2 regions of the Paenibacillus sp. FSL M7-0656 genome follow, and region 2 is predicted to be linked to the other one. Evidence: riboswitches for the same ligand, from Rfam matches in the RefSeq annotation. Region 2 holds a riboswitch; the other holds the start of a gene.
What was found. Region 2 has a riboswitch for FMN ahead of MHI01_RS01205 (DMT family transporter). Riboswitches for the same ligand answer to the same signal wherever they lie in the genome.
Positions count from the first base shown of each region.

Region 1: linked by a shared signal. The riboswitch ahead of ribD (bifunctional diaminohydroxyphosphoribosylaminopyrimidine deaminase/5-amino-6-(5-phosphoribosylamino)uracil reductase RibD) and the one ahead of MHI01_RS01205 (DMT family transporter) in region 2 are both predicted to bind FMN.

Region 1 is NZ_JBBOOT010000001.1:6,852,566-6,855,981, forward strand. It holds gene MHI01_RS30015 (peptidylprolyl isomerase) at 1-123, shown strand, start outside; gene MHI01_RS30020 (hypothetical protein) at 235-1,542, shown strand; FMN riboswitch at 1,711-1,879, shown strand; gene ribD (bifunctional diaminohydroxyphosphoribosylaminopyrimidine deaminase/5-amino-6-(5-phosphoribosylamino)uracil reductase RibD) at 2,203-3,306, shown strand; gene ribE (riboflavin synthase) at 3,368-3,416, shown strand, end outside.
Region 2 is NZ_JBBOOT010000001.1:284,515-287,930, reverse strand. It holds gene MHI01_RS01225 (amidohydrolase family protein) at 1-31, opposite strand, end outside; gene MHI01_RS01220 (CGNR zinc finger domain-containing protein) at 143-694, opposite strand; gene MHI01_RS01215 (hypothetical protein) at 838-1,002, shown strand; gene MHI01_RS01210 (DinB family protein) at 995-1,339, shown strand; FMN riboswitch at 1,424-1,577, shown strand; gene MHI01_RS01205 (DMT family transporter) at 1,722-2,702, shown strand; gene MHI01_RS01200 (amidase) at 3,028-3,416, shown strand, end outside.

The sequences.
Region 1 (3,416 bases), 6.6 Mb from region 2:
CAACCGCAACCACATTTGGATGGACAACATACTGTATTTGGTAAAGTAACTAAAGGTATGGAGTTCGTGGACGCTTTAGAAGGTAAAGACAAAATGGAAACTGTTGAAGTTGTAGAAGCTTAATACCTTCACCTTAACTGGATCCAAACATGAAGTGCTTCTCTTATAGAAGCACTTTTTTTATTTTTACATACTTCAAATCGATAATTAGAAAGGATGAATAAAACCTTGGATATGGTTACTCAGCTAAGCTTGTTAAAACAAATTTATAGTGAGCGCACGTTGTGGGATGAAGAATTGCAGGCATCGCGCCATGTCGTTCCGGATAGTCTATCCGTAAAGGATCGAGAAGCGCTTGAGACAGCCGGGCATGAACCGAATCGCTTTGTACGTCCGCAACATGATGAAACGATTACTGAGCTGAAAAAAGTTGCGAATCAATGGACGATCAATGATGCAGCGCAGGCCTTTGTATCCTCTTTGTGGTCAGCACCCATGATCTGGCGCTCGTTGCTTACGGGCAAGCTTATTGCGAGCAGTATGCCAAGTCATGAACATACGCCATATCCATCTTCGAACACTTGTAAGATCTGCGGATTAAGTGTAGATCAAGCAACCGACACAACGCTGCAATGGTATTGGCGGATGACCAATGGAACCCCGTTGGACGGTGATCCTTTTGGATGCGTGTTGGCACTTCGAGAGCTGGCTACCGCACAGGAGCTTCCAATACCCAATGAGTACGACCGCTGGACATTCCGTGCGGTGTTAACGGTGCTGCGCGAATTACCTCCCAAAACACGTTACAGCAAGGCAGCAGTAGCGCTCAAGAAGGAACGTCTTTTGCCTACACAGAAGGAATATGCTTACCGTGATTTGCTTGAGACGTTAGCTCTGATTGGCATATTGGATACGCCGGAACATCCCGGAATGATCACGGAATTCACCTCTTATATGCAGCGTGACGCACGCCCCAATGTGCGGGTGGAAGTGCAGGCCCCTCTGGCGTGGTGGGACTCATCTGTCGGAATTAATGAGAACAACCTGAACAAGATATTTCATGATTATGATCTGAATAATATATCTCTTGCGGATAAGCCTGATGAGAGTCCAGCTCTAAAGGACACGATCTTAGGGGCATTGGAGAAGAAGAGAAGTGTTCGTGGAAAAGTACCAAAGGCATCTCCTGATGCAGGTACCGGGGAGGTACAGTCTGGCGATGTGTATGCTGTTCGGGTCCGAGAAGGTGTATGGGTGACTGTATATTGTCATGAAGTCAGAGACAAGCGCGTCATCGTTGAATATCTGGATGGTGTCTTTCCAGAGATGCCGGGTAAAGCAGATTTGCATGGGACGTTTCGACCGAGAGCGAATGGACGCTGGAAATGCTCGGCTATTGCGATCGATTCCACAAGTTGGGTCAGAAGGGTGGCAAGAGAGTTCCCGCTTCCGACTTCGCCCCTGCAAGAACCTGATCGCACTCCATTCCATAATGCCAAAGAATTAAAGCATATGGCGAGCTGGTGTTTTCCTGATATGTAGAATGATACGATGGATGTGAAATGTGTCTCCAAACAAAAACCGTGCCTCCTTGAGAGGAAGCGGTTTTTTGTTGTTTCTTAGCTTATTAAAAGTTAGTATGTGACAAAAAGGAACAAAAAACAATTGATTTTTTGGCATTAAAGTGCTAACATCCAAGTAATAACGAAAGCAATCCTTCAGGGCAGGGTGCAATTCCCTACCGGCGGTGATGCAGGAAGTGTAAGGACCTATGTGTCCAGCACTTGATGCAAAGTCCGTGACCTGTCTGCCATTGGCAGATGGCTGATCTGGTGTAATTCCAGAACCGACAGTATAGTCTGGATGGGAGAAGGAGAGGTGCAGACCTAACAGGTTTGCATTCAGCAGGAGTATTGCTGCACAGTCACGATTTGTGATGTCTTGCACTGTGCAGGGAAGATCCGGTTACGCCGGACAGTTCCATACATATGCCGCACTATAAAAGCTCTTTACCTGTAATTGATGTTCATTAAGGTATGTGTCTATTTTCACTTGCCCGAAATGAAGTTTTGGGCAAAGTGTTGGCGTGCTGTATCCATTTCACTCCTGCTGGTGACATTTGTCTCTCATCATCCCCATCGAACTGATTGTTCGACGGGGATTTTTTAATAAACAAGACTTTAAACCGCGGGGTGAACGGATTTGGAAATGATCAATGATGAATTTTATATGGCACTGGCATTGGATATGGCGGAACGAGCACAGGGACAGACGGGGATTAATCCGGTTGTTGGATGTGTAGTAGTGAAAGAAGGCCGTATTGTAGGCCTGGGAAGCCATCTGAAACGTGGGACCGGTCATGCAGAGGTGCATGCACTTAACATGGCAGGCAGTGATGCAGAAGGAAGTACGGTATACGTTACACTTGAGCCTTGTAGTCATTATGGCAAGACGCCACCTTGTAGTGAACGCCTGATTCATGAAAAGGTGAAACGTGTTGTGGTATGTTGTGAAGATCCAAATCCGCAAGTATCCGGCAGGGGCATAAGCATGCTTCGTCAACAAGGCATTGAAGTTGAAGTTGGCGTACTGCGTGAGCGAGGAAGACGCATGAATGAAAAATTCATTAAGTTTATTACAACGGGTCTACCTTTTGTGACGTTGAAGACAGCTACAACTTTGGATGGGAAAATTGCTACTCGCAGCGGAGACAGCAAGTGGATCTCCAACGAGCCTGCTCGTGAGATTGTGCATGCCCTTCGTCATCGTCACCAGGGAATTATGGTTGGCGTCGACACGGTAATCGCCGATAATCCGGAACTAACAACCCGTTTGCAAGTCGAAGGCATTAGTCCAGTGCGCATTGTAGTGGATTCCAAGTTACGGCTTCCCGTAGGTGCCAAAATGGTTAAGGATGGTCTTGCTCCAACATGGGTGCTGACAACAGACGAAGCCAGTCCTGAAGCTGCTGAACGTTTGGAAGCCTATGGCGTCGAAATTATACGCTGTGGTCCTGGACCACGTGTGGATCTGTTAAACGGACTTAGCAAGTTGGGTGAGCGTGACATTGGTTCAATTTTGCTTGAAGGTGGAGGTACCTTGAATGGAGCTATGCTGGAGGCACGGTTGGTTGATCGACTGCTCATGTTTATCGCTCCGAAGATTGTAGGCGGTTATGATACACCTGGAAGCTTCCGCTTCGAGGGTGTGGAACGTATGAATCAGGCAATTCAATTGAATCAGTTGGAGATTGAACAAGTTGGAGATAATATCAGCATTGGCGGTATTCCGGTGTGGCCTGAATAAATAAATGGATTTGAAAGTAGAAAGTTAGGTTCTTTATAACTTGAAAAAGGGAGGCGGCAGCATGTTTACCGGTTTGGTGGAAGAAGTCGGTCAGATCCGGCGTATTGGTC
Region 2 (3,416 bases):
TCAACAGATAACTTGTCCGCACAAGAAACATCTCCCATCTATTTTGGTTTGAAAGACGATCACATCCTGCTTACGAATCTGTACTGCTTCTGACTATTTTTTCGCTAGTATATATACATTATATAGTTATTGTTAGTATTTATCAATTTTGGGATTTACGTTTCGCCCGAAATCTTCTGACCTTCATCAGATTGCCACACATCTTATCATCACAGTACTTCTGTGTTCTGCTTCGGGTATCATCATAGAACATCCAGCGACAATCCGAATTATCACAGATCCGAATCCTGCCGCCTTCTCCCTCTACCAAAGTCAAAGCAAAGTCAGCAGCTACCTCAGCCATAACCTGACTCCAATGTGCTTCTACAGCTACCAGTTGGAGTTTCAGTTCCTGATCAATTGTAGTCAATGTTCTTCTCACATGCCCTGCTTCCATAACGCCGTTCAACCATTGTTTTTCTATATCCGTTAATGATGCTCCAGAAGATAAGCGGGCTCCAAGAGCTATCAATTCATTCCTGAAATTTCTCATCGACAACTCCTCTTCTGGAGATGCAGGGACAGAAGCGTTAAGTTGCCATCGTTCCAGAAAATCTTGCTGCCAGCTCGCCTTCCCGAGCCTGTCCTCCGATCGATCTCCCCCACGCCAGTCATGATAATCGCTGTTTACAAAATCGGTCCATAACCTGTCCATATATACCTCCGTTCATCGTAACTATCTAATTAAATAAAGAAGGTTACAACTCATCTTTGATGTGTTATATTAAGTGTAACCTTATTAATCAGTTTTAGCTAGTTACATCACCTATCACAATTATACGCAAGGAGGAAAAGGCAATGACGAACACAACAGCACTAGATGTGTTACTTATTCAAAAGGATGATACTTGGGATCAATGTAATTGGATTGTACCTTTGTCGAAATCCTTGGAGGGTCTTACAGCAGAACAAAGCAGCCTGGATTCCACCTTCAGGGGGATTAAGCATCTGGCAGTTGGTTAACCATATGTATTATTACAACCATCGCTTATTATGTCGCATGCAAGGTAAGGAGCCTACCCTTCCTGCTGTAGACTCCAATGAATACACATTTGGGAATCCTGGAGATGCAACGGACGCAGCCGGATGGAATACACTGCTGCAGGGTACAACTCGATTAGCCCAGCAGTTGCGAGATCAATTGGCTGCACTACAAGAGTCTGATCTTGAAGCCGCATATATGGACTCCGAAGAGAAATGGGCACACGAACTAGCTCGCTGGGTACTCCATGATGCGTATCACGCAGGTCAGATCGTGCTCCTTCGCAGACAGCAAGGAAGCTGGAAAATCGTTTTCTAAAAAAAATGCTTGAACTGCTAGCGCTTACAGGAATAAGATGAACTTATTAATGTTACAGCTTGTTCAACACACTATATAATTGAATAGGATCTTCGGGGTAGGGTGCAATTCCCAACCGGCGGTGATGTTCTTCGGAACTAGCCCGCGACTCGCTAATTGTTCTTAACGAAGGACATCTAGCGACTGACTTGGTGTGAATCCAAGGCCGACGGTACAGTCCGGATGAGAGAAGATCAACACATTGACATGCCGTTCACGGGAAGGCCTCTTTCCTGACGCATGTCCTTGGATGAGCCCCCGTTTATTTGGTATATACCAAAACGGGGGCTTTTGTCGATTTTGCCAACTGAAGATTCCGTGTTCTGACGAAGGAGTCCTGAATATGGAAAAGACATCAGCAGCATCACCTGTTTACCGCAAGGAACGAAGTAATACCGGATTCTGGCTTGTAGTTCTCGGCGCCGCCTTATGGGGTGTCGACCCACTCTTCCGAATTATTTTGCTAAACACGATGACATCCACGCAGATTGTACTGGTGGAACATATCATCGTCAGCCTTATTGCCATTCCCGTACTGTGGAAATTTCGGGCTGATCTGAAAAACCTGCGTGCTCGCCACTGGATTGCCGTGATTTTTATCTCATGGGGAGGATCAGCACTCGCAACGGTATTGTTCACCATGGCGCTTACACATAACGATCCGAATACGGTGCTTTTATTGCAAAAAATGCAACCACTCTTCGCTATCGTGCTGGCTAAACTGTTACTAAAAGAAACGTTACCACGTCGCTTCGGTGGATTGTTCTTCATTGCATTAGCAGGAACGTACCTACTTACATTTGGCTTCACATTGCCATTAGGTAACTGGGACAACTGGATTCATGCTGGAAGCTTGTTATCCCTTGGGGCCGCTGCCTTATGGGGAGGTTCAACCGTTATGGGACGATTGATGCTGGGACAGGCGCGTTATGAAACGGTCACCTCCCTGCGCTTTGTCGTTGCTCTTCCCCTCCTGATCTTTATGACGTGGAATGAAGGTGCAGCATGGACATTCCCGTCCGGAACGGGTGAACAGACCGCTGTCATCCTCAACATTCTCGGTCAGGCATTGTTGCCAGGTTTGCTAAGTCTTCTGTTGTATTACAAAGGTCTGTCGTCAACCAAAGCCTCTGTTGCAACACTCGCAGAACTTAGCTTCCCGATGGCGGGTGTGTTGGTGAACTGGATTGCTTTCCGTACACTGATTACATGGGAGCAGCTGCTTGGTTTTATTCTGATCTGGGTGGCCCTCTTCGCCATTTCCAGACAGCAGGAAAGATCATCAACTGCGGCCGATGCTGCACCAAAGCTGCGTACAGAATAAGTAGATATATCTGAGGTTCACATATAAACAAATAGTCAAATATAAAATAAAACCATTGCACATCAAATTAGATGAGCATTGGTTTTTTTATTGCCATTACTCGATATTACTCGTTCATTTTTTCAATTAGCAATATGAGCTATTAACCCTGTGCTTTATTTCTATATCGCATATGCAAATACTCCCCCTCTTTTCCCTCCAACCTCATAACGAGTATGCATATCATCGCACTACGATTCTTCTATGTTTTGTCTTTTGTCTAATCCGGTGGTACGATGACATATGGAATAAACAGATGAATTATATTCAGAGAGGAACGATCATGATGTCTTCATTCTCATATACCTCCTACGACGCCGTAGGTTTGGCTGAACTGATCCGATCCCGGGAAGTATCCCCGGTTGAAATGCTTGAAGCGGCGTTTGCACGCCTTGAAGAAGTGAATCCGCAACTTAATGCGGTTATTCGTACATATGAAAATCGCGCACGTGAGGAAGCCGGTTTGGTTCGCCCTGGAGAACAACCTTTTGCCGGTGTGCCCCTGCTCCTGAAAGATATCTCGCAATCCTTGGAAGGTGAATTTCTGACTTCAGGCTCCCGTTTGTTCAGCGAGCATCGGGCATTACGCAATTCCAATTTTGTCACTCGACTCCGTGATGCAGGCTTTATCTTCATAGGACATACCAATACGCCTGAATTTGGTTTGAAAAATAT